Lentilactobacillus curieae: one gene and its partner. The protein of the gene in region 2 binds, or shares a complex with, the protein of the main gene of each other region. Links are inferred from orthologs where the notes say so. Each region holds a gene or a part of one and is shown on either strand. Other genes may lie near its edges.

Region 1 (11,123 bases), 1.1 Mb from region 2 along the record:
TTCGGTAATCAAACTTTTCAACAGCCTTCATTAGTCCCATGTTACCTTCTTGAATTAAATCAAGAAATTGCATTCCCCGACCAACATACCGTTTAGCAATTGAAACCACCAAACGAAGGTTGGCTTCAGCAAGTTCTTGCTTAGCTTCTTCATCGCCGTCTTCAATTCGCTTAGCTAAACTAATTTCCTCGTCCGCACTAAGCAACGATACTCGACCAATTTCTTTAAGGTACATTCTAACTGGGTCATTGATTTTAACTCCAGTAGGAGCAGATACATCAGAAAGTTCCTTTTTAGTAACTTTCTTAGCGGCATCAATTGCCCGAGGATCTGGATCACCGTTTTCATCGACAACACTAATTCCGTTATCTTCAACTGATTCTAGTAACCCTTCGATACCTTTTTCATCAAGAGCGTACTGTTCAATGATCTTTTCACTCAACTCATCATAAGTGATGTGACCGATTGGCTTGTTTTTCTTAACAATCTCGTTTAATTCAGATTGATAAACTAATGTCTTTTCTACTTTTGCATCTTTTTTAGTTTCGTTCTTTTTTGCCATTCAAAATGCCTCCCGGTACGTTAGATGTGTTTTCCCGCTTGTTTTTTTTGTTCTAATTGAACAATTTCAATTGTTAATTGACGCTGCTTTTGTACATCACCGATTGCTACCGCCTCCTGAAGTGACTGGCGCTTTTGTTTCAGTTGATCAACGACCGGTGCTCTATTCATAATCACGTTTACATAGTCGTTGATTTCACTTTCGGTTGACTCAACTGCCAAATCGAGCGAATCAATGTCCATTAGCAAAGTTTGTAGAGAATTTTCTGTTATAAAACTACTTAACGTAGCTACATTATACTCGTCAAACTTGGTAAAGTAACCTTCGGCCAAAAGATACAGCATTTGAAAGTCCTCGTCAACAAATGCGAAGTTTTCAATTCCTTGTACCATCAGCCAAATATCATGATTGTGGAGCATTCGGTTAAGCAACCGTGCCTCTGCAAATTGGACAACGTTCCAGTGACGTTCCGACTGAGCCGACTGGCGAATTACAGCTGGCGGCACCGGCGGTTGATCAGCGACAGCCACTTGAGACTGACGCTGATTACTCTGAATTAATGGTACTAACCGGCTGGTCAACAATTCCTTGCCAACCCCAAACTCAGTTGCCACCTTATTCACATACAAATCACGGGTGATTGGCGATGGCTCCTTAGCAATCACTGACAGGGCCTCAGAAATGTAATTGCTAACATCAACTTCGGACTCCAAATTGTATTGCTTTTTCATAAATTGAAGTTCGAAGTCAATCGGCGAGCTGGCGTGTTTTACCAATTCCATAAATTGATCAGCACCCCGTTGACGAACAAATTCGTCAGGATCTAACCCGTCAGGAACGGTAACAATTTTTACGGCAACCTTTGAATTGTTTGCAAAGCTATCAATGGCGCGTTTAATTGCCTTTTGTCCCGGAGTATCACCATCGTATGAAATTACCACCTGACTAGTAATCCTAGAAATATCGTAAACTTGCTGGTCAGTTAAGCTAGTTCCCATCGAAGCAATTCCAGAATGGATACCAGCCTGGTCTGCAGAAATAACATCCATGAAACCTTCCAACAAAATTGCTGGATCGTTTTTTCTGATGCTTAACCTCGCTGAGTCAAGGTTAAACAAGACTTTACGTTTATTGAATATCTCAGTTTCTGGACTATTTAAATATTTAGGTGATTCGGGATCTTTTACTAACAGCCGCCCAGAAAAGGCGACCGTTTTACCATTCTCATTTCGAATTGGAAACATCACTCGATCTACAAATCTGTCATAAATGTCCCCAGAATCATTTTCTGAAAACAACCCAGATTTTCTCAGTAATTTAAAATCGGTTTTCTTCTCTTCGAAAAATGGCTTTAATAATCTTTGCCCAGGGGCAAAACCAAGTTGATATTTTTCAATCGTTTCATCCGTCAAACCGCGTTTTTTTAAATATTCTAAGGCTGGCTGGCCCAGTTTTGTATTCATTAAAACGTGGTGATACAAGGTGACTGCTTGCTCATGAACCTGAATTAGTTGTGATGCGAGCGAATTAGTTTGCTGTGCTTGCTGAGATCCCCCAGAAGTATACTTTTCATCCAAGGGAATATTTTGAAGCTCAGCTACTTTACGAACCGCCTCCGGGAAGGTTAAATTTTCAAGTTCCATTAAAAACTTAAAGACGTTACCGCCTCGGCCACAACTAAAGCAGTGAAATATTTGCTTATCTTCAGATACGGAAAAAGATGGGGTCCTTTCCTCATGAAAAGGACACAGGCCGAACAGGTTTTTCCCAGATTGAGTTAGTTGCACGTATTGAGAGACCACATCCACAATGTTAACTTGTGAACGGACCTGCTCAATCACTTCCTCAGGGATCATTGCCAATTGCATTCGCCTCCCATCTCTTAGTTCCATTCCATTAAAAAGTCGCACCAGAAAGTGCGACTTAATCTTTGCGACACATATAAGATAATACCATACAAAGAATGATTAAACAATCAAATTAGTCTAGCCTTTAACAACCAATTCATCAAAATTACCAACGTGCATAATCAGATCTGATAAAATCGTCAATTGTTTCAAACGGTTATTCTTTAATTGTTCATCCTTAGCCATGATCATAGTGGCGTCGAAGTATTTATTAATTGAATCTTTAAGTGAAGTTAACCGGACAAATGCTTCATCGGCACTTACATTATAAAAACCATCACTAGCTTTGTTTACTGCATCGAACAGTTCTGATTCAGAATCATTTTCAAACAGTGAACTATCAACTACTAGCTCAGAATCTTCAAAGCTACCCTTTTGAGAGATTCTCAATACTCGGGTCAACGACTCGACACTTTCCTTAAAGTTATCATCATTTGAGTGACTAGTTAGAACTTTACCACTTTCAATGTTAAACAAGATATTAGTAGCTGAACCGCTAGTGACTGCGGCACTAATATCATACTTAGTACCCAAATCATTAAGGTATTGGCGAATTCTGTCTTTAAAGAAGTCAGAAATTGCTGAAATTTGATCTTGCATAGGAAGTTCCGGTGCAACCTTAGAATCGGACATCAACTTAATAACATCAGTTAACGCCGCTTCCAAGTCAAAGCTCCATTGCTTGTCAGCTACAATTCTAACAACACCTGAGGCTTGTCGTCTCAAGGCATATGGATCATTTGATCCACTAGGAATCATCCCCGCTGCAAAGAACGTCAAGATTGAGTCCAACTTGTCAGCAATTGCCAAGACAGAACCAACCTCACTTGCTGGCAATGCTGAGCTTGCAGAAATTGGCATGTAGTGTTCACGGATTGCGGCCGCTACTTCTTTATCTTCACCATTTAGTAAGGCGTACTTTTCACCCATAATTCCTTGAAGTTCAGCAAATTCACCAACCATACCAGTTACCAAATCAAATTTATAAATTTCACTAGCTCGGTTTAGGTGATCAAGTTGTTCTGAATTTAAATCAAATTTCTTACCAAGATAGCTAGCAATTACCCCAACCCGTTGCATCTTCTCATACATAGTTGAAATTTTATCGTGGAAACTAACTGTCTTCAAACGGTCAACGTATTGGTCAATCGTCTGCTTCTGATCTTCTTCGTAGAAGAACATAGCGTCTTCAAGACGCGCAGTTAAAACTTTTTCGTTTCCGGCAGACACGTTTTCGATTGCCTTGTCATTACCATTACGAACTGACACAAAATGTGGTAATAGTTTGCCTGATTGGTCGGTTACGTAAAAGAATCTTTGATGATCTTTCATCGATGTAATCAATACTTCATCAGGAATTTTAAGGTATTTTTCATCGAAATTACCGAAAAATGCCGTTGGCCATTCAACAAGGTTATTAACCTCTTCCAAAAGGTCTTCATCAATATTGATCACCCAATTGTTTTTATCAGCAATCTGAGCGATCTGTTTTCTAATTAGATCTTTTCGTTTGTTAGCATCAGCAATCACAAATTGCTCAGTTAATTTTTCTTCGTATTCATCACAATTTGCCAATTCAACTTGTTTACCTAAGAAACGATGACCTGAAGTCAATCGATCTGACGTAACATCGAGAATTGTGATTGGAATTACTTTGTTATCAAGTAAGGCGACAATCCATTTAATTGGGCGCACAAATTCAAAAGAATACTCGCCCCACTTCATCATGGTTGGAAAATTCATTGCCATAATGACGTCTTTTAACCCAGTTAAAATTTCTTCCACTGTCTTACCCGCGATGTGCTTATCAACATACACATATTCAACACCCTTAAGTTCCTTGAAGGTGATGTCGTCAACAGTTGCTCCTTGACCCTTAGTAAATCCAATTGCAGCTTTTGTCCAGTTGCCGTCAGCATCTTGAGCGATTTTTTTAGCAGGTCCCTTAACTGTTTCATCAATGTCAGGTTGCTTATCACTTAAACCAGTAATTTTTAATGCCAATCTTCTTGGAGTGCTGAAAGTTTGAATGTCAGAAAAATCGATTCGCTGATCCTTCAAGTAATCTGCTGTCCGTTTCTTTAATTGATTAATACTTGGGGTAACAACGTGAGCAGGCATTTCTTCTAAGCCAACTTCTAATAAGAAATTCTTAGCCATTATTTTTCCTCCTCATCTTTCAATAATTCTTGGCGTTTTTGTTCATCTTTAATCAATGGGAAACCAAGTTTCTTCCGTTCTTCAACGAATTCCTTGGCAACCATCCGAGCCATGTTCCGAATTCTTGAGAGGAATCCGGCCCGTTCTGTAACTGAAACTGCTCCACGCGCATCTAACAGGTTAAACGTGTGGCTACATTTTAGAATGTAATCATACGCAGGGTGAACCAAGTTCATATCAAGAAGTCTATGAGCTTCTTTTTCGTAAGAGTTAAAGAAGTTCATCAACATTTCTTGGTTGCTTTCCTCAAAACTATACTTTGAATGTTCAAATTCTGGCTCTTTGAAAATGTCCCCATACTTAACGTTATCAGACCATTCAAGATCAAATACTGAGTTAACATCTTGAATGTACGAAGAGAGACGTTCTAGTCCATAGGTGATTTCTGAAGCGACAGGATCCATTTCTAACCCACCAACGATTTGGAAGTACGTAAACTGGGTAATTTCCATCCCATCAAGCCAAACTTCCCAACCAACTCCGGCACATCCCATTGAGGGATTCTCCCAGTTATCCTCTACGAAACGGATATCATGTTCAAGGGGATCGATTCCTAATTCGCGAAGACTATCCAGATATAATTCCTGAATGTTTTCTGGGGATGGCTTCATAATCACTTGAAATTGGTGATGTTGGTACAAACGGTTAGGGTTTTCACCATAACGACCATCAGCTGGCCGTCTTGATGGTTCAATGTACGCTGCATTCCATGGTTCTGGACCAACAGCCCTTAAAAAAGTGTATGGGCTCATAGTTCCAGCACCCTTTTCTGTATCATAAGCTTGCATCAACATGCAGCCCTGTGCAGACCAGTATTGCTGCAATCGTAATATTATTTGTTGCACGGACAATTTTTCAGTCATTACTAATTCCTCCTAATTTTTGCCGCAAAAAAATCCCTATGAAGAGTGAACTGAATACAGCTCATTCAACATAGGGACGATATTATCGCGGTTCCACCCTAATTCTGGCATAAAAACCAGCACTTAATTTTCGACAACGAAAGCGCCAAGGGTTTCTAGTCAGCTCTCACCGTTCTGACCTCGCTTAAAAAACCACGATTTAAAATTCTCTCTAAACGTCGAATTATTTAACTAAAATAATGATAGTTGACACCATGCTAAATGTCAACGCGCACTACATCTTAAAGTCACCTAATTGGTCTAAAAAACGTTTGCTTTTTGGAACGTAACCAACGCTTCGCGAATAAATTTGGTCAATTACCTTTCTTAGGCGTTGCTTTGTTTCAGCGTTGACATCAACCTTATTCAACTTTCGCAAATCGATTGCAGAAAACAGTCGTAAATAATAAATCGTTCTTTGATCGAGGTGCATTCGGTATGGGTCACGGTCCCAATGATTTGAGCAGAGTAGCCCACCAAATGACTCAGAATAATCAAAAGGCAAATCATTTCGGTGACAAATTGAGCAATCCACCCAATTAGGCGCCACCCCAAATGCCTCAAGAAGCTGAATTTCAAATATATTAGTGATAATGCCAGCATCAAAGCCATCATTCATCAGTGCTAAACCAATTGAAAGCTTGTCAAACCACTCAGGAATCTTCACGCCATCTTGAAATGCAAAATCAATTAAAGACATTACGTAAGTAGCATAAGCGTTAATTTCAATGTCATCACTAATTTCCTGATAATGGGCAATAGTATTCCCGCCATTTAAATATGAGAGTCCATCGCCTTTGATAACCCCATTAAATGTGCCGTATGTAAAGGGCAAAACTGCCGCTCGGTTTTTATACGTCGGTCGTTTTGCCCCCCTAACCAAAAACATCTTTTTGCCAAACTGCTTGGTCAAAAATTTTATCAACAGGTCATGTTCTCGGTATGGCTTTTGGTACATCAATATGCCGGTAAAATCTGTAGCGCCAGTTTTTGCCACGATCATTTACCTCCGAACTCAAATTAATAGTTATCCTTGCGGTAACCATAAGATTGCAACAATGATTGCTTGTCACGCCATTTGGGTTGAACTTTGACCCACAATTCAAGGTAAATTTTATTTCCAGTTAAGTTTTCAATATCTTTTCTAGCAAGGGTCCCAATCTTTTTCAGCATTGAACCTCCCTTACCAATAACAATTGCTTTTTGGCCATCACGTTCCACGATGATTGTTGCTTGAACGTTAAGAATATCATTTTCATTCTTAATTCGTTCAACAAAAACAGCCGTCGAGGTTGGGATTTCCTGACGAGTAAGCTGGAACACCTTTTCACGAATGAGTTCCGAAATCACAAAACGTTCTGGGTGATCAGTAATTTGATCTTCAGGGTAATATTGTGGCCCGTTAGGTAATTCACCAACCAGAGATTCAACCATTTGTGGAACGTTGTTACCTTCAAGAGCAGAGATTGGGAAGACTTCCTTGAAAGGCAGTGCATCCTTATACTGCTCAATAACCGATAGCAAATCATCCGGAGTAACCTGATCAATTTTATTAATTATCAAATAGATTGGTTGATCAACCTTTTTTAATTGGTCAATGATGAAGTTATCGCCAGCACCGCGGCGTTCAGTTGCGTTGACCATAAACAAAATGGCATCCACTTCTTTTAGAGTTGATAATGCTGAATCAACCATAAAGTTTCCTAATTGATCCTTAGGTTTGTGAACTCCAGGTGTATCAATGAACACAATTTGTGCGTCATCTGTTGTGTACACTCCCTGAATCTTATTACGTGTGGTTTGAGCCTTGTCACTCATAATTGCAACCTTTTGCCCAACAACTCTGTTTAAAAATGTTGATTTACCAACGTTTGGGCGGCCGACAATTGCCACAAACCCTGATTTAAAATTTGGATTATCCATAATTTACCTCACTATTTGATTAAAGAAACAATTCTAGGAATAAAAATTAGGCAGCCAATAATGGTTGCAAACAACGCTGACAGCAGTACGCCACCCGCACCAATGTCCTTAGCACGTTTTGCCAAGTCATTGTAATGTGGACCAACGATTAAGTCCACAACATTTTCTACTATGGTGTTTAATACTTCAGAGCCAATCACCGCAAAAAATGCCGCAAACAACCATAACCAGTCATTAAGATTGATTTTGAAGATAAATCCTAAAATCAAAACAACTGCAGAAATAATCAAATCAAACCGAAAATTTCGCTCTTCCAGGATTAACCGACAAATCCCAGCAATTGCGTGTCTTACGGATTGAAAAAACGATTTGTTTTTTTCGACTTGACGCTTATCTTTTAAGCCCATAAGCATTTAGTATTTCCTTTTGGAGTGGGAACATCACATCCGCATCTTCCTTCTTCATGTGGTCATAGCCATTGAGGTGAAGAAATCCATGAACGACTAAAAAGCCAAGTTCACGGTCAAATGAATGTTCTAAGTAATCAGCTTGTTCAGCAACTTTATCAACGGAAACAAAGATATCACCAATATTTTGCGGAATCTCCTCTTTCAGAGTGTCATCCAAAATAATTGGCAAATCATCTTCACCTTCATCTTCAATTGCAAAACTAATTACGTCGGTTGGGCGATCAACATCGCGGTACTCACGGTTGATTCGTTGTATTTCATCGTTATTAACTAAAGTAACTGACATTTCTGCATTATCAGGTAGATGAATATATTCACCAGCAAAATTTAATACGTTTCTGATTAATTTAAGTTGGTCTTCAGTTACTTTTTCTGCTGTCTTGTCATAAATTTCTAAATCCATTAATTACTCCTATCCAGTTAACCAGCGTTATCTTCATATGCATTGATAATTTTTGAAACCACAGGGTGACGAACAACATCTTTTGAGTTGAAAGAAACAAACTCAATCTGATCGATACCCGCCAGAATTTTTTGGGCGGCAACTAAACCACTCTTAGCATTCCTTGGCAAATCAATTTGTGACACGTCACCATTAACAATCATTTTTGAACCAAAACCTAATCTAGTCAAAAACATCTTCATCTGTGAATTAGTTGTGTTTTGAGCTTCATCCAAAATTACAAATGCATTATCCAATGTCCGCCCACGCATATAGGCTAACGGTGCAATCTCGATTATTCCTCTGTCTAATAAGCGTTCGGTATGCTCTGTTCCCAAAATTGCGTGCAAAGCATCATATATGGGTCTCAGGTATGGATCAACCTTGTCTTTTAAGTCACCAGGTAAGAATCCTAAACTTTCACCAGCTTCAACAGCGGGACGGGTTAAAACAATTCGGTCAACGATTCCCTTCTTAAGTGCGGCAACAGCCATAACGACAGCGAGATACGTTTTACCCGTACCTGCAGGACCAACACCAAATACAATGTCATGTCTTCTGATTGCTTGGACATACTGTCTCTGGCCGAACGTCTTGACACGAACAGCGTGATTTTTTGCATCTTTAATTAGAACCTGGTCATAAAGATCAGTAAAGTACTCCAAAGTACCATTTTCAGCCATGTTCAGTGCGCTAACAAAGTCACTTGAATTAACACTGATTCCCTTTTCAATAAGTCCCAAAATATTTTGCAGAATTACAATAGCTGTGTTTACAGGTTGTTCATCACCTGAAACTTTCAAGCTATTACCAAAAACATTGATTGAAACGTTGAGCCCACTTTCCAAAATTGAGACATACTCATCTTGAGTACCAACAATCGTGAGTAGGTGGTTTGGGTCTGAAACGATAAATTCCTTAGTTACTACTTGTTCTTCTGCCAATAATTACGGCTCCTTTTCCGGTTATTTATGATTAACTTTGAAGGTGCTCCTTCACGAGCTTATTAATTACGCTTCCATCAGCTTGGCCCTTAACTTTAGGCATAATTGCCCCCATGACCTTACCAAAATCAGCCATTGATTCAGCACCAACCTCAGAGATAGTTTCACTAACAACCTTAGAAACTTCTTCCTCAGACATTTGTGCCGGAGCATAAACTTCAGTTAACTTTAGTTTTTCTTCTTGATCAGCAACTAAATCATCACGATTGCCCTTTTTAAATTCGGCAATTGATTCTTTGATTTGCTTGATTTCTTTTAAAACGATTTGGCCGACCTGTTCGTCAGTTAAATCTTCGTTATTATTATCTACCTTGGCATTTGTGATTTGGGACTTCAATCCACGAATCACACCAAGTTTAATCTTATCTTTAGCTTTCATTGATGCCTTTAGATCAGAATTCAATTGTTCATTAATTGACATTATAATTCCTCTTTTCGATTATACATAAATTTTAACATTAAAAAAGACCGAAGACTAACACATATTAGTCATCGATCCTTTAATAATTACAAATTAGAAACGGCGCTTCTTCTTGTTGTTACGCTTACGTGCCGCCTCAGACTTTAACTTACGCTTAACACTTGGTTTTTCATAAAATTCTCGTTTACGATATTCTTGTAGTGTACCGCTTTTAGAAACTGTACGTTTGAAGCGTCGAAGAGCATCATCAAGAGACTCGTTTTTACGAACGACTGTCTTTGCCATATGAAATTCCCTCCCTCCGAGCTCAAAGTTTAACAATTCTGATGTCGTAACACCAAAACGGTTCGAAAATAATTATACATACTTTGATAAACCACGTCAATTGTTTCTGGTAAAAAGAGTTTCCATGTTAAAATTTATTTAAATAAATCAAGGGAGCAGGAATATGACAACTAAACAAAACATCTACATTATTTCCGATTCAAGCGGTGGTACCGCCCAGACCATTGCCCAAACTGCGGTATCGCAGTTTCCTGATGTAATTGCCGAAATCAAGCGATTCCCATTTGTCCAAACATCATCGATGTTGGCCGGAATTTTAAAGCTAGCTAAACAAAATCAGGCAATGATCTTTCATACCCTAGTCAATACTGATTTAAGTGACCAGGTAAATAATTTCTGTCACGAAAATGGGATGTACAACTTTGATTGTGTCCAATCGCCAATGAATATGCTCGCAAAAGCCACGGGACAGACCCCAGCTCACGTACCTGGCCTCATTCATGACTTGAATGAAAATTATTTTGAACGCATATCAGCAATTGAATTTGCGGTTGAAAATGACGATGGTAAAAATGCCAAAGGTCTCCTACAAGCAGATGTTGTCCTTTTAGGTGTCTCCAGAACGTCAAAAACGCCCCTCTCGCTTTATCTAGCTAACCAGAACCTCAAGGTAGCTAACTTGCCTATTGGTCCTACAATGCAAATTCCTGACGAAATAAAGCAGGTCGAGACTAAGCGGATGTTTGGATTAATCAATACACCTGAGAAATTAAGCCGAATTCGTAAGCAACGAATGATTTCGTACGGTCTTGATGCAAACACCCCATATTCAGATCCTGAAAATATCAAAAAAGAGCTCGACTTCGCTAAGAAACTTTATCGAGATTTGGGTTGTTTAACAATTAATGTTGCCAACAAATCCATTGAGGAAACCTCAACCATCATTCTCGAGAGTTTAGACTTAGACGAAACCGAGCTCGAACCTTA
Region 2 (16,558 bases):
GCAAACCCTAATATGGCAACGTTTCTAACGTCTTTCTAATCCGAACAAACAATCTCTGCAAAGTTATCCACATTTCTGTGGATAACTTTTAGATTGTCCAAAACATTTTTATTTACTTTAATACCGCCTTTTTAACCAAAACCAAAAGTTATTCACCAAGTTATCCACAGAGTTATTCTCAATCTTTTTTTGAAATAAATTTTGTATTGAAATATATAATCTTGATTTTCAGTTGGCGTTCGCTTTTTTATCATACAACAAAACAAATTTGAGTGCTAAGTCTGGTTTTTGTTCGGAATTTGAAAAATATGTCACCCATAACAGACAAATTCTTCGACTTATTCCATACAAAACCATAGCTTCGCATGATCATCCTACCAATATAATTGGAAAAGCCGATTATCCAGCAATTTTATTCTGGTAGGACAAAATAAAAAGCAGCGAGATTATCGCTGCCTTTCATTAACTATTTAGGTTTGATTTTTGAGTTAACTTAACTTGGCCGGTTTTTTGCGAACCATTGTGATAGTAAGTTATCGAAATCGAATCACCAAGTTTGTGTTGATAGAGAATATCTCTAATCGCTGTCTGCTCAGTAATTTTTTTACCATCAAGCTCAGTAATCACATCGTACTTCTTCAAACCAGCCTTTGCTGCTGGAGAACCTGATGAAACCTTAAAGACTACCACTCCAGTGGATACTGAACTAGGCAATTTCAGAATCGACCTCTGTTGTTTCTCAGAGATATTAGCTAAATCAACATATTCAATTCCCAGTGCAGGTCTTACCACCTTACCACCAGATATCAATTGATTAATGATTCTCACAACTTCATTGGAAGGAATTGCAAAGCCCATTCCCTCAACGCTAGTTCCTTCTTGATCCTGAGCTAGCTTCATTGAATTGATCCCAACTACTTGGCCATCCATATTGATTAATGGACCACCAGAGTTACCTGGGTTGATAGCTGCATCAGTCTGAATAACCGTTGCGTTTCCGATTGCTTGACCATTAGAGTTGGTTTGGGCAACCTCACGTTTTTTAGCAGAAATGATCCCTTGGGTAACAGATGTTGCGTATTGTGAGCCAAGTGGTGAACCAATAGCAAGCACTGGTTCAGCAACCTTGATATTATCAGAATTACCAAACGAAGCTACGGTCTTAATCTTATTAGACTTAACTTTCAGTACAGCTAAATCGGTAACTGAATCCTTACCAACAATTTCGGCACCAACCTTAGATCCATCACTGAGGATAATTTCCAAAGAATTTGAACCGCTGATAACGTGGTTATTAGTTACGATATAAGCCGTATTACCATTCTTCTTGTAAACTACACCCGAACCTTCACTGGCGGCCTCTAGCTTGCCTGAATCGCTCTTAGAACTCGATCCACTATCGCCCTCAATGCTCCCAAACAGTCCAGCTAATCCTCCAGAAGAACTAGTATTTTCCTTCTGCAGATTAATAACGGAGACCACAGCATTTTTAGTAGAATTAAAAGCCTTTTCTGATTGGGTATTCAGATTGACCTTAACATTACTTACTTTCGCCGCTCCAGAACTATTTGTAGTTAATTCAGACGTTGTTCCGCCATCTTGGTTATTGAAATACGAAACGCCACCATAAGTTACCGCGCCACCAAGTGCACCGGCAACCAACGCAGTCAGCACGATTTTTCCAAAACCATTACTTGTTGCCATCGGGACTCCTCCTTGTGTAAGAACACTTTTTATATTTATTTTAGTCTATAACAATAAACTTAAAATAACCTAAAATAATTAACTAAATAATCATTAAAGGTGAAGCAGATTCAGCCTCGGTATCGTATAGTTGAAAATCATTATCAACCCCGAAATCATGCTCTGTCAACATTGAAGATACTGTTAGGTGTGCTAAAGATTTCATGTTATTGTGTTGGCTTCTGTGACCTAAGAAGATTTTCTTAGTTCGATGACCAATAATATCCATCATGGTATTAGCACCATCAACGTTTGATAAATGCCCGCGATCGGACATAATTCGCTGCTTTAGTGGCCAAGAATAGTCGCCATTACGTAGCATCTCTATATCATGATTACATTCCAGTAAATAGCCTTCAGCATCCTTAATAACGCCTTCCATTCGGTCAGAAACATAACCGGTATCCGTTAAGACTACAAACGACTTATTATTATGGTGAAATACATAAAACTGGGGCTCTGCAGCATCATGTGACACCGAAAAACTCTCAATGTCCAAATCTCCAAAACTCTTCACTGTATCAGGTGGAAAAATGTTCATCTTATCGGCAGGCATTTTACCAATCTTGCCGTTCATTGCGTCCCAAGTTCCCTCGTTAGCATAAACATTTAAGTCATACTTTCTAGCCAAAACGCCCACACTTTGACGGTGATCAGAGTGCTCATGGGTCACTAATAACGAGTCGACATCGTTAATATCTCTACCAATAGAACTCATCAAGTTAGCAATTTTCTTGCCACTCAATCCAGCATCCAGTAAAACCTTATGCTGAGGCGTCTCTATGTAAGTGACATTACCAGTGCTTCCACTGGCAAGGACACTAATTTTCATATCATCATTTTCCACATTAATTACTCCCTGTTTAGCTAATCCCACCATTGGTTTGACCATTTTTAAGTTCCGCATTAGTTTCTCGAATAATTCCCCCGGTAAATGCATTGATCCGTTTAAGCTGAACCTGAGGTGAATTTTGTGGTCGAATCGCAATAATCCACGTTGGAATAAATACTCTATCTGGCTCAACCGTAATCAGCTTTGTATAGCCCAATTTCGTCCAGGCAACTTGGGTATTATTTGGAATTTCATTGTATTGATATAACCAGATTAACGCCCTTTGTTCAGATATTGTATCAGATTTTTCACGCAGGGTCGTAATATCATCCAGGTGAGTTTGCGTATAATTTACAATCTGGTTATTTTCGTTCATGAAAAATTTGATCTGAGCCTCACTCGAATATATTTCCTGACCAACTGCCTTCTGAACGTACACAATTGTCTGATCAGTTGATAAATCCTTACTGTATTTATAATCATTCCCGTCAATCATGAAGGAGGAGTCCTTAATTAAGGCATTGATAGTCTTACTAGGATTCTTAGGATCCACGTCTACAGGTTGTTTAAATTCACTTTGAATCTCATGGCCAACATAGTGGGGAGTCTGGTTGGCTAATTGTCCCATCATGGAACGCAAACCATCATTTTGCGAACCTGAAATATAGTATGCTTCACTTTGCGAAGTCGATAAATCACCAAATTTAATTTGGTCGCTCTTCATCTCTTTAGTAATTGTGGAATTGGTATTTCCTTGAGAAACATTTTCAGCCTGCATGTTCATATTCTGCCTGAACATCCCAAACAAAAAGATATCAATCGCAATAAAGGTAACCAAAAAAATAATTTCAATTCGCTTAAAGTTCACTAGACTCCCCTCCCTTCTATTTGCTTAACATAGTTGAGTAACTGTACCACTTGTTGTTGTATTGAATAAACCAATCTGGAGTTAAATTAATCAACATTGATCGTTGCTGCTTTTGTTTCCAGTCATAACCCAACCGGACTTTCTTCACCCTTTTAAGATTGTATCCGTGGGCCTTCAGCCGTTTTAAAACAGTTGCTGTTGGCGGTAATGTTGTATAACCGTCCTTACTTGGAATTGGAACTTGCGGCGTATCCAACAAGAAATTAATCTTTTGAACACTTTCATTCACAGTGTTGATTGCAATTTCTCCAAACCCGTTTTGCCGAAAAATCGGAAACCCTTCGACAAATGTTCTAAACGAGGCCTCTCGATTATTGCTCTTTTCAAAGCCATAGAAACGCAAATTATCCATTGGCAACCCAATCTTCAATAACAAACGATAAGAGTCATCAATTACTGACTTAAGGTTATTAGGAATGTTGTTTGCTGAGTAATTAGAATAAGTTGCAATTCTGCTTTTTGAATTAAACACTAACTGTTTCGTTCTTTGATCAGAGTAAACGGCAGTATTTTGCCGTCTCTTAACCGTAACGTTTGCTGAATTTTCGTCATTTAACAAACGACTTACAAAATAATCAGCAGATTGGCGGTCTAACAGGTACTTATATGGCTGCATTTGCACCGGTTGATCAACATACATTAGCGGAGTTCCATTTAGATTTCTAATGGAAACTGGAAACCTACGAGACTGAATTTTGAGAACATTATTGAGTCCCTTAAGACTGTGTTTTTTTACACTTACTTGGTAAACAGTAAAGTTACTGTCATTTAGCAGGAAGATTCGTGATGAATCATCCAGTGGTAGCAAAATTCTTGTTACTTGATGATCATCTAAGTTTGCAAACTTGTTATGAACTATAGCATTGACCGTTGAAATCATTACTGGACTAGCGTAATTCAATAAAATTGAATTAGGTCTGGTAGCCATTTCATAATATTTCTTTTGATTTTGAGAAACTGTAGTCTTCAACTTTGCGTTTTGATAGTTTCTCATTTGGTGTTTAATTTCAGAAATCATGTTAACTGAACGGTTGACCAGTATATTTTGCGAACCGTCCTTATCGTTAACAACTGCTTGAGTTGGTGAAAAAACGGACCGTTTTGGCTTTACCAAAACTTCATCCTGTGGATTTTGAGTAGTGCTCGTTTTACTACGGTAGTTCGCTGGATTAGTCCACAAAATAACTGATAAAGCTAAACTCAAAATAACCGCAATTACCAGAGAAATTGGAATTAAAAATTTACTAAACCTCATCCCATAGATCCTCCTCTGCTAATGGTTCGTAAGGTAATGCAATGTAAAATGTAGATCCCTTACCTTCAATACTTTCAGCCCAAAGTTGACCACCCAAGGCTTCAACCACTTCTTTAGAAATAGCTAGCCCAAGACCAGTCCCACCTTGTTTTCTGGACCGAGCCTTATCAACACGGTAAAAACGATCAAAAATGTGTGGTAGATCCTTACGTGGAATCCCTAAACCTTGGTCACTGATACTCATAATGACCTTGTTTCTAGTCTCATACAGACGACAAGTTACAATTCCACCATCTGGAGAATACTTGATTGCGTTATTCATAATGTTATCAAGTACCTGAGTAAACCTATCGGTGTCCAGTTCAACCCACAGATCACGTTTTGTAAAGTACCGCTTAATCGAATAGGTCTTCTCTGGATGATCGTCCTTTTTAATGATCATATCAAATCGATTCAACACATAATTGAACAGTTCGTTGATATTAACCATTTCGGTTTCCATTTTTTGGGTTCCCGATTCCATTCTTGAAAGTGTTAGCAAGTCATTGATCATCCGAATCATTCGGTCAGTTTCATCCTGCGTAACTTTCAAGAACTTAGGTGCCAGCTTCTCATCCTGCCAAGCACCATCAGATAAAGCTTCAATATACGAACGCACACTGGTTAGTGGAGTTCTCAACTCATGGGAAACATTAGAAACAAATTGCTTACGATCCTGGTCAATTCGTTGCTGTTCAGTAATATCACGAAGAACACAGACAAGACCACTAATAAACCCTGATTCTCTTTGAATCAAAGAGAAATGAGCATGCAAAATTAAATCCTGCTCATCATTTGAGAGATCTAAAATCACTTCATCAGGTTGCTCAAGTAAATCGCGCAAGTTGTAATCCTTTTGAATGTCTAAAACGTCCAAAATGGAGCGTCCCATAGCATCCCCTTCCTTTAAATCAAGGAAGCTAGCGGCTGTTTCATTGATAATAATTACATTACCACGACGATCGGTCGCCAAAACCCCGTCAGTCATGTTGGCCAACACTGAATCAAGTCGCCGACGTTCCGACTCCGTTGATTCATGTGATTCTTCAACTCTGACAGACAGGTTATTAACTGCACTGGCTAACTGACCAAGCTCATCGTTTCCATAAACGTGAACCTGTCCAGAATAGTCCCCACGAGCAATTCTTAGGGTTTGCTGTTTCATTTCTTCAATTGGTTTAGTTATCGCCCTAGAAATCACGATTGAAATCAATAGTCCCAGGATTATGGCAATTGATGCCGCAAACAGGTAGATTACCGTAATGCTATTGATCTGTTGATAGACAGTATCAAGGTTAGCCTTTACGAAAACTGCCCCTACGACCTGCCGGTTATTCCCGGAACTCTTCATCAAAGGAGTGATTCTAGTGTAATATCGAGCATCGCTTGCAGAATCAAAAGTATTCTTTTCAATTGGTTTTCCAGAATATAGTGCGTTCTTAACTGAATTGTCGGTAGTCTTTTGGCCAACAATGGTTTGATTATTGATTTGATTAGTTCCCCTGATAGTTCCCTTACTATCAATAACCTGAATTTGTGCAGAACTGGTATTTTCTGAATCATTTAGAATCGTTTTGATTTGCCGATTTGCCAACCTAGTATTGGAACGCGATAACTGCGTCGTTAGTGATTTGCTCACGTAAGTTTGCAGTTGAACCTGATTTTTGAATGTAGACAGGTTTTGGTGTTCCAATTGTTTAACAAAAACGGCCCCCACAATTTCGAGGGTCAATAGTAGAACTAGGGCGAAAACTAGCGCAATTTTGAATTTAATTGATTGATAAAATTTGATTTTCTCGTTCAAAACCAGTTTTACCCCTTTTATTATTTACTAGGCTTGTTCATTTTCTGGATTTCTTAAGTAGTAACCAACCCCACGGCGAGTTACTAACCAAGTTGGGTGACTTGGGTTATCTTCAACTTTTTCACGAAGACGACGAACAGTTACATCAACCGTTCTGACATCACCAAAGTAGTCATAGCCCCAAACAGTTTGAAGCAAATGTTCACGGGTCATAACTTGGCCAATATGTTGTGCCAAATAGTGAAGCAATTCAAATTCACGGTGAGTTAACTCGATACTTTCACCGCGTTTCGAGACTGAGTAAGCATCTGGATGAATTACCAAGTCTCCAATTTCGATATCTTGCGTTTCGCCATCTTGATCACCAGTATTTGCTGGAACAGTTTGGCGACGCAAATTAGCCTTTACTCGAGCTACTAACTCACGGTTTGAGAATGGTTTAGTAACGTAATCATCCGCACCTAATTCCAGACCAAGGACCTTATCTAATTCAGAGTCCTTAGCAGTTACCATAATGATTGGAGTATCTTTGGTCTTTCGAACTTCTCTAGCAACCTCTAGACCATCAACCTTAGGCAACATCAAGTCAAGAATGATTAGATCTGGATCCACTTCGTTTACTTGCTCTAGAGCCTCTTCACCATCATAAGCTACATATACATCGTAGCCTTCTTTATTTAAATTAAACTTTTCAATATCGACGATTGGCTTTTCATCATCGACAACTAAAATCTTTTTTGCCATTAACAATTCTCCTAACGTTGAATTCTAATGTTTATTTTTATTTTTTACCTAAGTTCACACACGAATATTATAACACAGTGCTAGATTACCCTTAAAATTCACACAATTTCAACTTTTTGAAACTTTTTTTAATTCTAGTGTTGCAAAAATTTTTTCAGCATGATACTATATTTAAGTCGGTTAGTGATGGGCAGTTAGCTCAGTTGGTAGAGCAACGGACTCTTAATCCGTGGGTCCAGGGTTCGAGCCCCTGACTGCCCACTATCATTACTATTAAATAACAGTAACGCCGCCCCTGAGCCGTTACTGTTATTTTTTTACCCAAAATTTGGGTTTACATATAAGCTAAACGCCCCGAGGGAACGATTTCGTTTGAAACCGCCTCGGGGCGTTTTTTATTTATCCTTCTGGTGCGTAGGAAATTGAGGAGAACTTATTATATGACTTAACAAACAGCAATTTAATCGTTCCTCGAGGACCTGAACGGTTCTTCTCGATAATTACCTCAACTTCACCTACATCGCCCGTATCGTCCTCTTCTTGGCCTCCTGCGTCATCATCTTCGCCATCCTCACGTTCATAGTAGTCATCACGATATAGAAAGGCTACGATATCAGCATCCTGCTCAATTGATCCAGACTCACGAATATCAGACAATACTGGTCGCTTATCTTGGCGTTGTTCCACACCACGAGATAACTGAGAAAGGGATATCACGGGAACGTGTAGCTCCTTAGCAAGCTTCTTCAACTGCCGAGAAATATCAGAAACTTCTTGTTGCCGGTTTTCCTTATTTCCGCCTTCAATCAACTGAAGGTAATCAATCACAATTAACCCCATGTTGCCAGTTTCTTTTTCAAGCCGCCGACATTTAGCCCGAATTTCGGACATCTTAATACCAGGAGTATCGTCAATGTAAATGTTAGCTCTAGAAAGACTTCCCATCGCTACAACCAAGTTTTGCCACTCTTCTTCAGTCAGTTGACCAGTTCGTAAATGATTGGCATCAATGCTACCTTCAGCACACAGCATCCGGTTTACCAAAGACTCAGCACTCATTTCCAAACTGAAAATGGCAACCGCTTTATCCGTTTTGGTTCCAACGTTTTGCGCCACGTTAAGTGCAAACGCAGTCTTACCAACGGCAGGCCTAGCTGCCAAGATTACCAACTCATCATCATGTAACCCAGTAGTGATTTTATCCAACTCGGGATAACCAGTTGATAGCCCTGTAATCTCATCCCCCTCTTGAGAGAGACGGTCGATTTCACTAAACGCTGAATTTAAAACATCTTTAATTGGCTTAAAACCCGACTGATTTCGATTTTCGGCAACATTCATAATGTCACGTTCGGCATTGTCTAAGACCGTTTCAACGTCGTCCTCAGTCGCATAACTATTTGTAACAATATTAGTAGCCGTCTGGATTAAACGCCTTAAAACGGCCTTATCCTTAACAATTTTGGCGTAGTAAACCACATTGGCAGCTGTAGGCACTGATCCAGCAAGTTCTGCGATATATGCCATTCCGCCAACGTCTTCGAGGTTATTTTGATCAGTCAACATATCCGACACTGTAACAACATCGATTGCCTGATCCTTATCATTTAAGTCCACCATCACTTGGAATATGATTTGGTGTGCCCGTTTATAAAAGTCACCCGGATCTAAGTATTCCATCGCTTCAATCAAAGCGTCGGTACTTAAAAAGATGGCTCCTAAAACAGCCTTTTCCGCATCAATATTTTGGGGTGGCAGCTCATTTATAGCTTCATTGTTCATTTAAATTCCCCAAGTTTCTACATAATTAAGTCTATATTAGCACAATCCATTATAAATCAAAAAACGTTGTTACATCGGGATTCGCACCCTTTACGAAAAACAAATACCCCATAGTTACCAGTTATTCTGGTAATTATGAGGTATCCATTATTCACAATAATTATTGTTCAGAAACATGAACTCTAATTTTTGCAGTTACCTTTGGGTGGAGCTTAACTGGAACATTTGTGTAACCAGCAACCCGAATTGGTTCGTCTAACTCAATCTTTCGTTTATCAAGTTTAACTCCAAATTGCTTATCAAGAGCTGAAGCAATTTGCTTACTAGGAATTGAACCAAACAAACGACCATCGGCACCTGCCTTGGCTTTCAATTCAACTACTGTATCATCGCTCTCGAGGGTTTGCTTAACCTTTTGGGCATCTTCAAATACTTCCTCAGCCTTTTTCTCTTCAGCCTTTTGTTGACCTTTGAGTTGGCTCATAGCTGAAGCTGTTGCTGCTTTGGCCTTGCCTTGTTTAATTAAAAAGTTTTGAGCATAGCCATCCGGAACCTCTTTGACCTGGCCGCGTTTACCTTTTCCGCGAACGTCCTGTAAAAAAATTACTTTCATAATTGATCACTCCTACTCAAAATTATTCCTGTTATTCATTATCATCGATATGGTCAATGGTTTCAAGGAGCATTTCTTTTACTTCAGCAACTGTCTTATCTTCAAGTTGGGTAGCTCCACTGGATAAGTGACCACCACCGCCCATTCTTTCCATAATAATTTGAACGTTGATGTTTCCAGTACTTCTTGCAGATACCCCAATTTTACCGTCTGACCGCTTTGTAATAATAAATGAAGCATCTACCCCAGACATTGTTAATAACGAGTCACAGGCTTGCGCAGCGGTTACTGAGTCGTAGTTTTTATCCTCTTCACCAGTAATCAGTGCCATATCATCGTGGAAAAATTCAACCAACGAAATTAGGTGGTTTCTCTCAAGATAATTATCAACATTTTCCTTCATTAATTGCTGCATATCATTAGAATCCGCACCAGTTGATCGCAAGTAACTAGCAGCATCAAAAGTTCTTGTCCCAGTTCTCATTGAGAAACTCTGGGTATCAACAAAGATTCCCGTTAGCATTGCCGTTGCTTCAACCTTATTAATCGGTTCTTCTTCATGTGATTGGTACTCAAACATTTCAGTAATCAGTTCACACGTTGACGATGCATAGGGTTCAATATAAACCAGCATTGGATTTTCAGGGAATTCTTCACCACGTCTATGGTGATCAATAATAACCACCTTTTTAGACATTGATTGATAAACATCCTCTGAAATACTGATTGATGGTTTTGAATGATCCACCATGATTAACAGACTGTTGTCAGTAGCCTTAGATTGAGCTTCAGAAGGTGTGATAATTGAATCGCTAATTTCTGGATAACTCTTAGTTTCTTGAAGTAATCTTTGAATATCTGAGTGAACCCGTTCCTTATCAAGGACTATCCAACACTTTTTGCCATTCATTTGAGCAATTCTTCTAATTCCCAAACAAGCCCCTAGAGAATCCATATCTGGACGAGTATGACCCTGAACAAAAATCTGGTCAGAATCATTCATTAACTCGTTAAGAGCTTGTGAGATCATCCGTGCTCTAACTCTGGTACGTTTCTCCATTGGGTTGGTTTTACCACCATAGAAACGAGCGGTGCCTTCAAGACTTTTAACTACGACTTGATCACCACCACGTCCAAGTGCTAAGTCTAAATTACTTTGAGCCTGGTCAGCTAAACTATTCAAGTCTTCGTCACCATAAGCAATTCCGATACTCAATGTGAGTGGGAAGTTTTGTTTAGATGTACTTTCTCGAACCACGTCCAAAATATTGAATTTATCGGACTCTACGTCTGTCAATGATTTAACATATGCCAGCAAGAAGAAGTGGTCATCATCGATTTGCTTCAAATACATACCATATTTTTGTGACCAAGAGGCTAGTTCATTGGTAACATAATTACTCAAGTTAGAAATATCTTGATCGGTCATTGACTGGGTAACTTCATCATAGTTATCCAAGAAAATTTGCCCAACTGTGATTTGTTCGTTGTCGTAACGTTCCTCTAATTGGGCATACTTTGTGATATCTAAGAAGTACACCGTGTTATATTCTCGCTGAACCAACATTGAAAACTTATTATCATGCCAAGTAACTGTATGAAACTCCTTGGAATCTTCAAACTTAAGGATCAGTTTCTCTAATTCAGGATCAAGTTCACCCAGTCGCTTTTGGAGAATGCTGTCACTCTGGAAATAATTAAGTAAGAATGGATTTGCCCACTCAATTTTCTTATTATCACCAAGTACTAACACACCAATTGGCATCTCTAACAGTGCTTCTTGCTCACCACGATGAATTCGATAAGAAAGATCAGCAATGTATTTGTTGGTATCAGAACTGATTTCGTTCATCATCACTATGGTGTAGATTAGTCCAACCACACTAATTGCGATTAAAATTGAAGCCGCAATCGTGCTATATAAAAAGGACACTACGACCCCATAGATCACAGTGATAGAAATAAAAATCATTATTCGTCTTAATCTAGTGTTATGAATAAATGGAGGTAGTTGCCCACCATTTTTCGAATTATTATTGTTCATACTAATCCTCTTAACTTAACGATGTAATTCTCTTTATTTTACCATAAATAGGGATACCCCTGTTATTCACTACTCTAGGTGACAGTTTTTAGAGTAAAAAAAGAACCGAGATATAAATATCCCAGTCCTGGTATCGCTATTAGTCTTCAGCAACGAAAGGCATTAATCCCATGATGCGTGAACGTTTGATAGCAATTGTTAATTTACGTTGGTTTTTAGCACTAGTTCCAGTCACACGACGTGGAAGAATCTTTCCACGTTCTGAGACGAAACGCTTCAACAAATCAACATCTTTGTAATCAATGTACTCGATGTGGTTTGCTGCGATAAAATCAACTTTACGACGGTGACGGCCGCCACGTCTTTGTTGAGCCATAACTATTTCCTCCTCAAGTTATTCGAGTGTTTACCTAGAATGGTAAATCGTCATCGGAAATATCGATTGAGTCTCCTGAATTAGCAAATGGATCTGCAGGTGCAGAACTATTGCTGTTATTAGAAGAACCTCCACCGAATGGATTTCCGTTATCTTGTTGAGGAGCATTGCCACCTTGTGGTGCACTTTGATTATTGTTATCACGATTTGATCGTGGTTCTAATAGTGCAAAGTTTTCAACCACAACTTCAGTTACATAAACTCGTTGACCTTGTTGATTTTCATAATTTCTAGTCTGAATCCGACCATCAATTCCAACCAAAGATCCTTTATGAACGAAGTTGGCAAAATTTTCAGCGGATTTACGCCAGATAACGCAGTTAATGAAATCTGCCTCACGTTCACCTTGTTGATTAGTAAAGCGACGATCAACTGCCAGTGTAAAAGTACCAACAGCTGTTCCGCTTTGTGTGTATCGTAAATCAACATCGCGGGTTAGGCGTCCCGTTAACATTGCTCTGTTTAGCATGCTGAATTTGCCCCTCTCAATTTAAAATTTAAATATTAACCTTCGCGTACAACGGTCATATGACGTAAAATATCGTCATTGATCTTTGCAAGACGGTCAAATTCGTTCAATGCTGCATCTGAATCAGTAGTTAAGTTAACAATGTGGTAAGTACCTTCATTGTAACCACCAATTTCGTATGCAAATTTACGCTTTGACCAGTCTTTTGAATCGATGACCTTGGCACCGTTATCGGCCAAGACCTTGTCGAATCTTTCTACTAAAGTAGTCTTAGCAGCGTCTTCAATATCAGGACGGATAATGTACGTAATTTCGTATTTCTTTTCTTCCATGATTTGCACCTCCTTCTGGACTAATGGCTCTTCTTATTAAGAGCAAGGAGAGTTTCTGTATTATCAGATACTCACAGTTTAAAACTATAACATGCATTCAAAAAAATATCAATATGCCTAAAATGTTGATCACGATACACCAATTATATACGAAAAAAGATGACGATTACCGTCATCTTTTTAAATTATTCTTCAGAATTATTTTCGTCATTTGCTTGGTTGCCATTTTCATCGGCTTCATCATCTTCAGAAACTTCTTCTTTTTCAACTTTTGCCATGGTAGCAACCTTTGCATCATCGTCCATTCTAATCAAATGAACTCCGAGAGTTGCCCGACCAGTTTCAGATACGCCGTTGACATCAAAACGGATCATAACACCCTTATTGGTAATCAGCATAATATCTTCTTGTCCACTAACAGTAGTTAGTCCCGCAAGTGGTCCATTCTTTTCAGTAATGTTGGCAGTCTTAATACCTTTACCACCACGACCCTTAATTGGGTACTGAGCAGCAGGCGTCCGCTTTCCATAACCTTTCTCAGAGATTATAAATACTTCACTCTCTGGGTCAAGGATATCTGAACCAACCACATAGTCTTCTTCACGGAGTCTTATTCCGCGAACACCGGTTGCAGAACGTCCCATTGAACGAACATCGGCAGCTTTAAAACTAACAGCATAACCACGATGAGTTCCGATAATAATGTTTTGATTTTCTTCAACAATCAATACGTTATTAACTTCATCCCCGTCCTTAAGGTGAATTGCCTTAAGACCGTTGCTCCGAATATTTGTAAATTCAGCAACTGGAGTTCGTTTAACAGTTCCTTGGGTCGTAACAAAGAATAGATCCTTTTCGGTGTCATTATTTCTGTCTGAGATATTAATCACAGCTTGAATCTTTTCGCCGTTTTCAATACTCAACAAATTAATGATTGGAATTCCTTTAGCTGACCGACCGTATTCTGGAATTTCGTATCCCTTCATCCGGTAAATCTTACCAGCGTCAGTAAAGAATAGTAGTACGTCATGAGTTGATGTGGAAACTAAATGTTCCACAAAGTCATCATCATGAACTCCCATTCCTTGAACACCACGACCACCACGATTTTGTGATTTAAATTCATCCGTTGGAATTCGCTTGATGTACCCATTGTGAGTAAGAGAAACAATAACGTCCTCTTCTTCAATTAGGTCTTCATCTTCAAGACTAAGAACCTCACCAACTAACAATTCAGTCCGGCGCTCATCACCAAATTTGCTTTGAATTTCAAGTAATTCTTGGTAAATGATGTCATTGACTTTATCACGACTACCAAGAATAGCCTTAAACTCCTCAATGCTCTTCATGAGTTCGTCGTACTCTTTATCAATCTTTTCACGTTCCAAACCAGTTAATCTAACCAGTCGCATATCTAAGATTGCTTGAGCTTGCTTATCACTAAGACCAAAATCACTGATCAATTGGTTTTTAGCAATTTCGCCAGTTTGTGAACCACGAATAATCTTAATAATGGCATCAATATGGTCCAACGCAATTCTCAATCCTTCAAGAATGTGAGCTCTTGCTTGGGCCTTATTTAATTCATACTTAGTTCTGCGAGTAATAACCTCAACTTGATGTTCCAAGTAATAGGTTAAAATTTCTTTCAAACTAAGGATTCTTGGAGTTCCGGCAACAATTGCCAACATGTTAAAGCTAAATGATGTTTGCATCAACGTTAGTTTATAAAGATTATTCAGAATAACTTCTGCACTAGCCTCACGCTTAACATCAATAACCACCCGTAAACCTTCACGGTCAGATTCATCATTGATATCAGAAATTCCTTCAATTCGTTTATCACGAACTAATTCGGCAACTCTTTCAATCAACTTAGCTTTATTAACCATGTATGGTAATTCAGTGGCAACAATCTTTTGCTTGCTATCTGAATCACCTTCAATTTCAACTTTAGCTCGTAAAGTAATGGTACCCTTACCAGTTTCGTAAGCCTTACGAATTCCAGACTTACCCATTACGACACCACCGGTTGGGAAGTCAGGTCCAGGTACTGCTTCCATCAAATCCGCTGTGGTAGCATCTGGATTTTTCATCAGAATATGAATAGCACTAATTACTTCAGCCAAATTGTGAGGCGGAATGTTGGTTGCCATTCCGACAGCAATCCCTGAAGCACCGTTAACCAATAAGTTAGGAAAACGTGCTGGCAAAACGCTAGGTTCACGTTCTGTACCATCATAGTTATCAACAAAGTCAATTGTATCTTTATTGATATCGCGTAACATTTCCAAAGCAATTTTACTTAAACGTGCTTCGGTATAACGCATGGCCGCAGCACCATCACCATCGACAGAACCAAAGTTTCCGTGACCGTCAACTAACATGTAACGATAACTAAAGTCCTGTGCCATTCTAACCATTGATTCGTATACGGCAGAATCACCATGGGGGTGATACTTACCTAAAACATCACCAACGATTCTGGCAGATTTCTTAAATGGCTTATCAGGTGTAACACCCAATTCATGCATATCGTATAAGATACGACGATGAACAGGCTTCAAACCATCACGAACATCAGGCAAAGCACGAGCCACAATAACACTCATGGCGTAGTCCAAGAAAGATGTCCGCATTTTTTTAACTAAGTCGACATTGGTTACTCGACCATCATTGTACTTATTATCTTCATTAGCCAACCCTCAAACCTCCATTTCGGGTAACAAAAGATCAATGTTTCATGTGAAACAAAAGCTAAATATCCAAGTTTTCAACAAATGTAGCGTTATCTTCAATGAACTCGCGCCGAGGTTCAACTTTGTCTCCCATTAACATTGAGAAAACATCATTTGCTTCGGCAGCATCTTGAGATTCAACTCTCAATAATCTACGATTTTCTGGATTCATGGTTGTTTCCCATAATTGTTCCGCATCCATTTCACCAAGACCCTTATACCGTTGAATAACTGGTTTAGGTGATGGTTGTAATTGACCAAGAAAATCAGTCAACTCTTCGTCACTATCAATATATTGTTGCATCTTACCTTGACGCACTTGATACAAAGGTGGTTGCGCAATGTAAACAAATCCTGCATCAACCAATGGCCGCATGTACCTGTAAATCAAAGTTAGCAACAATGTTTGAATATGAGCACCATCGACATCGGCATCAGTCATGATAATTAGCTTATGATAATGAATTTTTGCTAAATCAAAATCTTCACCAAATCCTGTTCCCATGGCTGTAAACAGTGAACGAATTTCTTCATTCGCCAGAATTTTATCCATAGTTGCTTTTTCAACATTCAAAATCTTTCCCCGAATTGGCAAGATTGCTTGAGTTAGTCGCGAACGCCCCTGCTTAGCTGAACCACCGGCAGAATCACCCTCGACGATAAATAATTCTGAAATTTCGGGATCTTTTGATGTGTTATCAGCCAACTTACCTGGTAAGTTACTGATTTCCAGACCACTCTTTTTCCGAGTAACTTCTCTGGCACGCTTAGCCGCACTTCTAGCTTTAGAAGCTAAAAT

What was found.
Region 1: the proteins of dnaB (region 2) and dnaG are in contact, whole or in part, in a crystal structure (PDB 2R6A), measured with the Geobacillus stearothermophilus proteins. The link is inferred for Lentilactobacillus curieae from one-to-one orthologs. Residues at the interface, in WP_033016901.1 of Geobacillus stearothermophilus: Ser13, Glu15, Ala16, Gln18, Glu91, Leu92, Asp94, Ala95, Val96, Pro97, Thr98, Ala99, Ala100, Asn101, Tyr104, Tyr105, Ile108; in WP_049624496.1 of Geobacillus stearothermophilus: Lys456, Leu457, Leu458, Pro459, Ala460, Asn463, Ala464, Leu467, Leu535, Leu536, Ile537, Ala538, Gln544, Glu545, Asp548, Tyr549, His552.

Annotation. Positions count from the first base shown.
Region 1 is NZ_CP018906.1:1,934,022-1,945,144, forward strand. What follows is about bases 1-2,961. They hold dnaG (DNA primase), read right to left. Parts: upstream 2,419-2,961; coding sequence 583-2,418; downstream 1-582. Other genes in these bases: rpoD (RNA polymerase sigma factor RpoD), read right to left, coding at 1-562; glyS (glycine--tRNA ligase subunit beta), read right to left, coding at 2,548-2,961. In the rest of the region: more of glyS, read right to left, coding at 2,962-4,629; glyQ (glycine--tRNA ligase subunit alpha), read right to left, coding at 4,629-5,552; DNA repair protein RecO, read right to left, coding at 5,827-6,588; GTPase Era, read right to left, coding at 6,612-7,514; PL11_RS09410 (diacylglycerol kinase family protein), read right to left, coding at 7,526-7,921; rRNA maturation RNase YbeY, read right to left, coding at 7,905-8,387; PL11_RS09420 (PhoH family protein), read right to left, coding at 8,405-9,370; PL11_RS09425 (GatB/YqeY domain-containing protein), read right to left, coding at 9,402-9,851; rpsU (30S ribosomal protein S21), read right to left, coding at 9,945-10,136; PL11_RS09435 (pyruvate, water dikinase regulatory protein), read left to right, coding at 10,300-11,123. UniProt on the Escherichia coli protein: RNA polymerase that catalyzes the synthesis of short RNA molecules used as primers for DNA polymerase during DNA replication.
Region 2 is NZ_CP018906.1:834,186-850,743, forward strand. What follows is about bases 6,937-9,852. They hold dnaB (replicative DNA helicase), read right to left. Parts: upstream 9,128-9,852; coding sequence 7,745-9,127; downstream 6,937-7,744. Other genes in these bases: yycF (response regulator YycF), read right to left, coding at 6,937-7,345; rplI (50S ribosomal protein L9), read right to left, coding at 9,288-9,740; PL11_RS04065 (DHH family phosphoesterase), read right to left, coding at 9,772-9,852. Outside these bases: PL11_RS04020 (S1C family serine protease), read right to left, coding at 463-1,704; PL11_RS04025 (MBL fold metallo-hydrolase), read right to left, coding at 1,787-2,623; PL11_RS04030 (two-component system regulatory protein YycI), read right to left, coding at 2,607-3,443; PL11_RS04035 (YycH family regulatory protein), read right to left, coding at 3,460-4,758; cell wall metabolism sensor histidine kinase WalK, read right to left, coding at 4,748-6,601; more of yycF, read right to left, coding at 6,629-6,936; more of PL11_RS04065, read right to left, coding at 9,853-11,784; rpsR (30S ribosomal protein S18), read right to left, coding at 11,924-12,160; ssb (single-stranded DNA-binding protein), read right to left, coding at 12,195-12,689; rpsF (30S ribosomal protein S6), read right to left, coding at 12,725-13,021; gyrA (DNA gyrase subunit A), read right to left, coding at 13,207-15,660; gyrB (DNA topoisomerase (ATP-hydrolyzing) subunit B), read right to left, coding at 15,779-16,558. UniProt on the Escherichia coli protein: The main replicative DNA helicase, it participates in initiation and elongation during chromosome replication. Travels ahead of the DNA replisome, separating dsDNA into templates for DNA synthesis.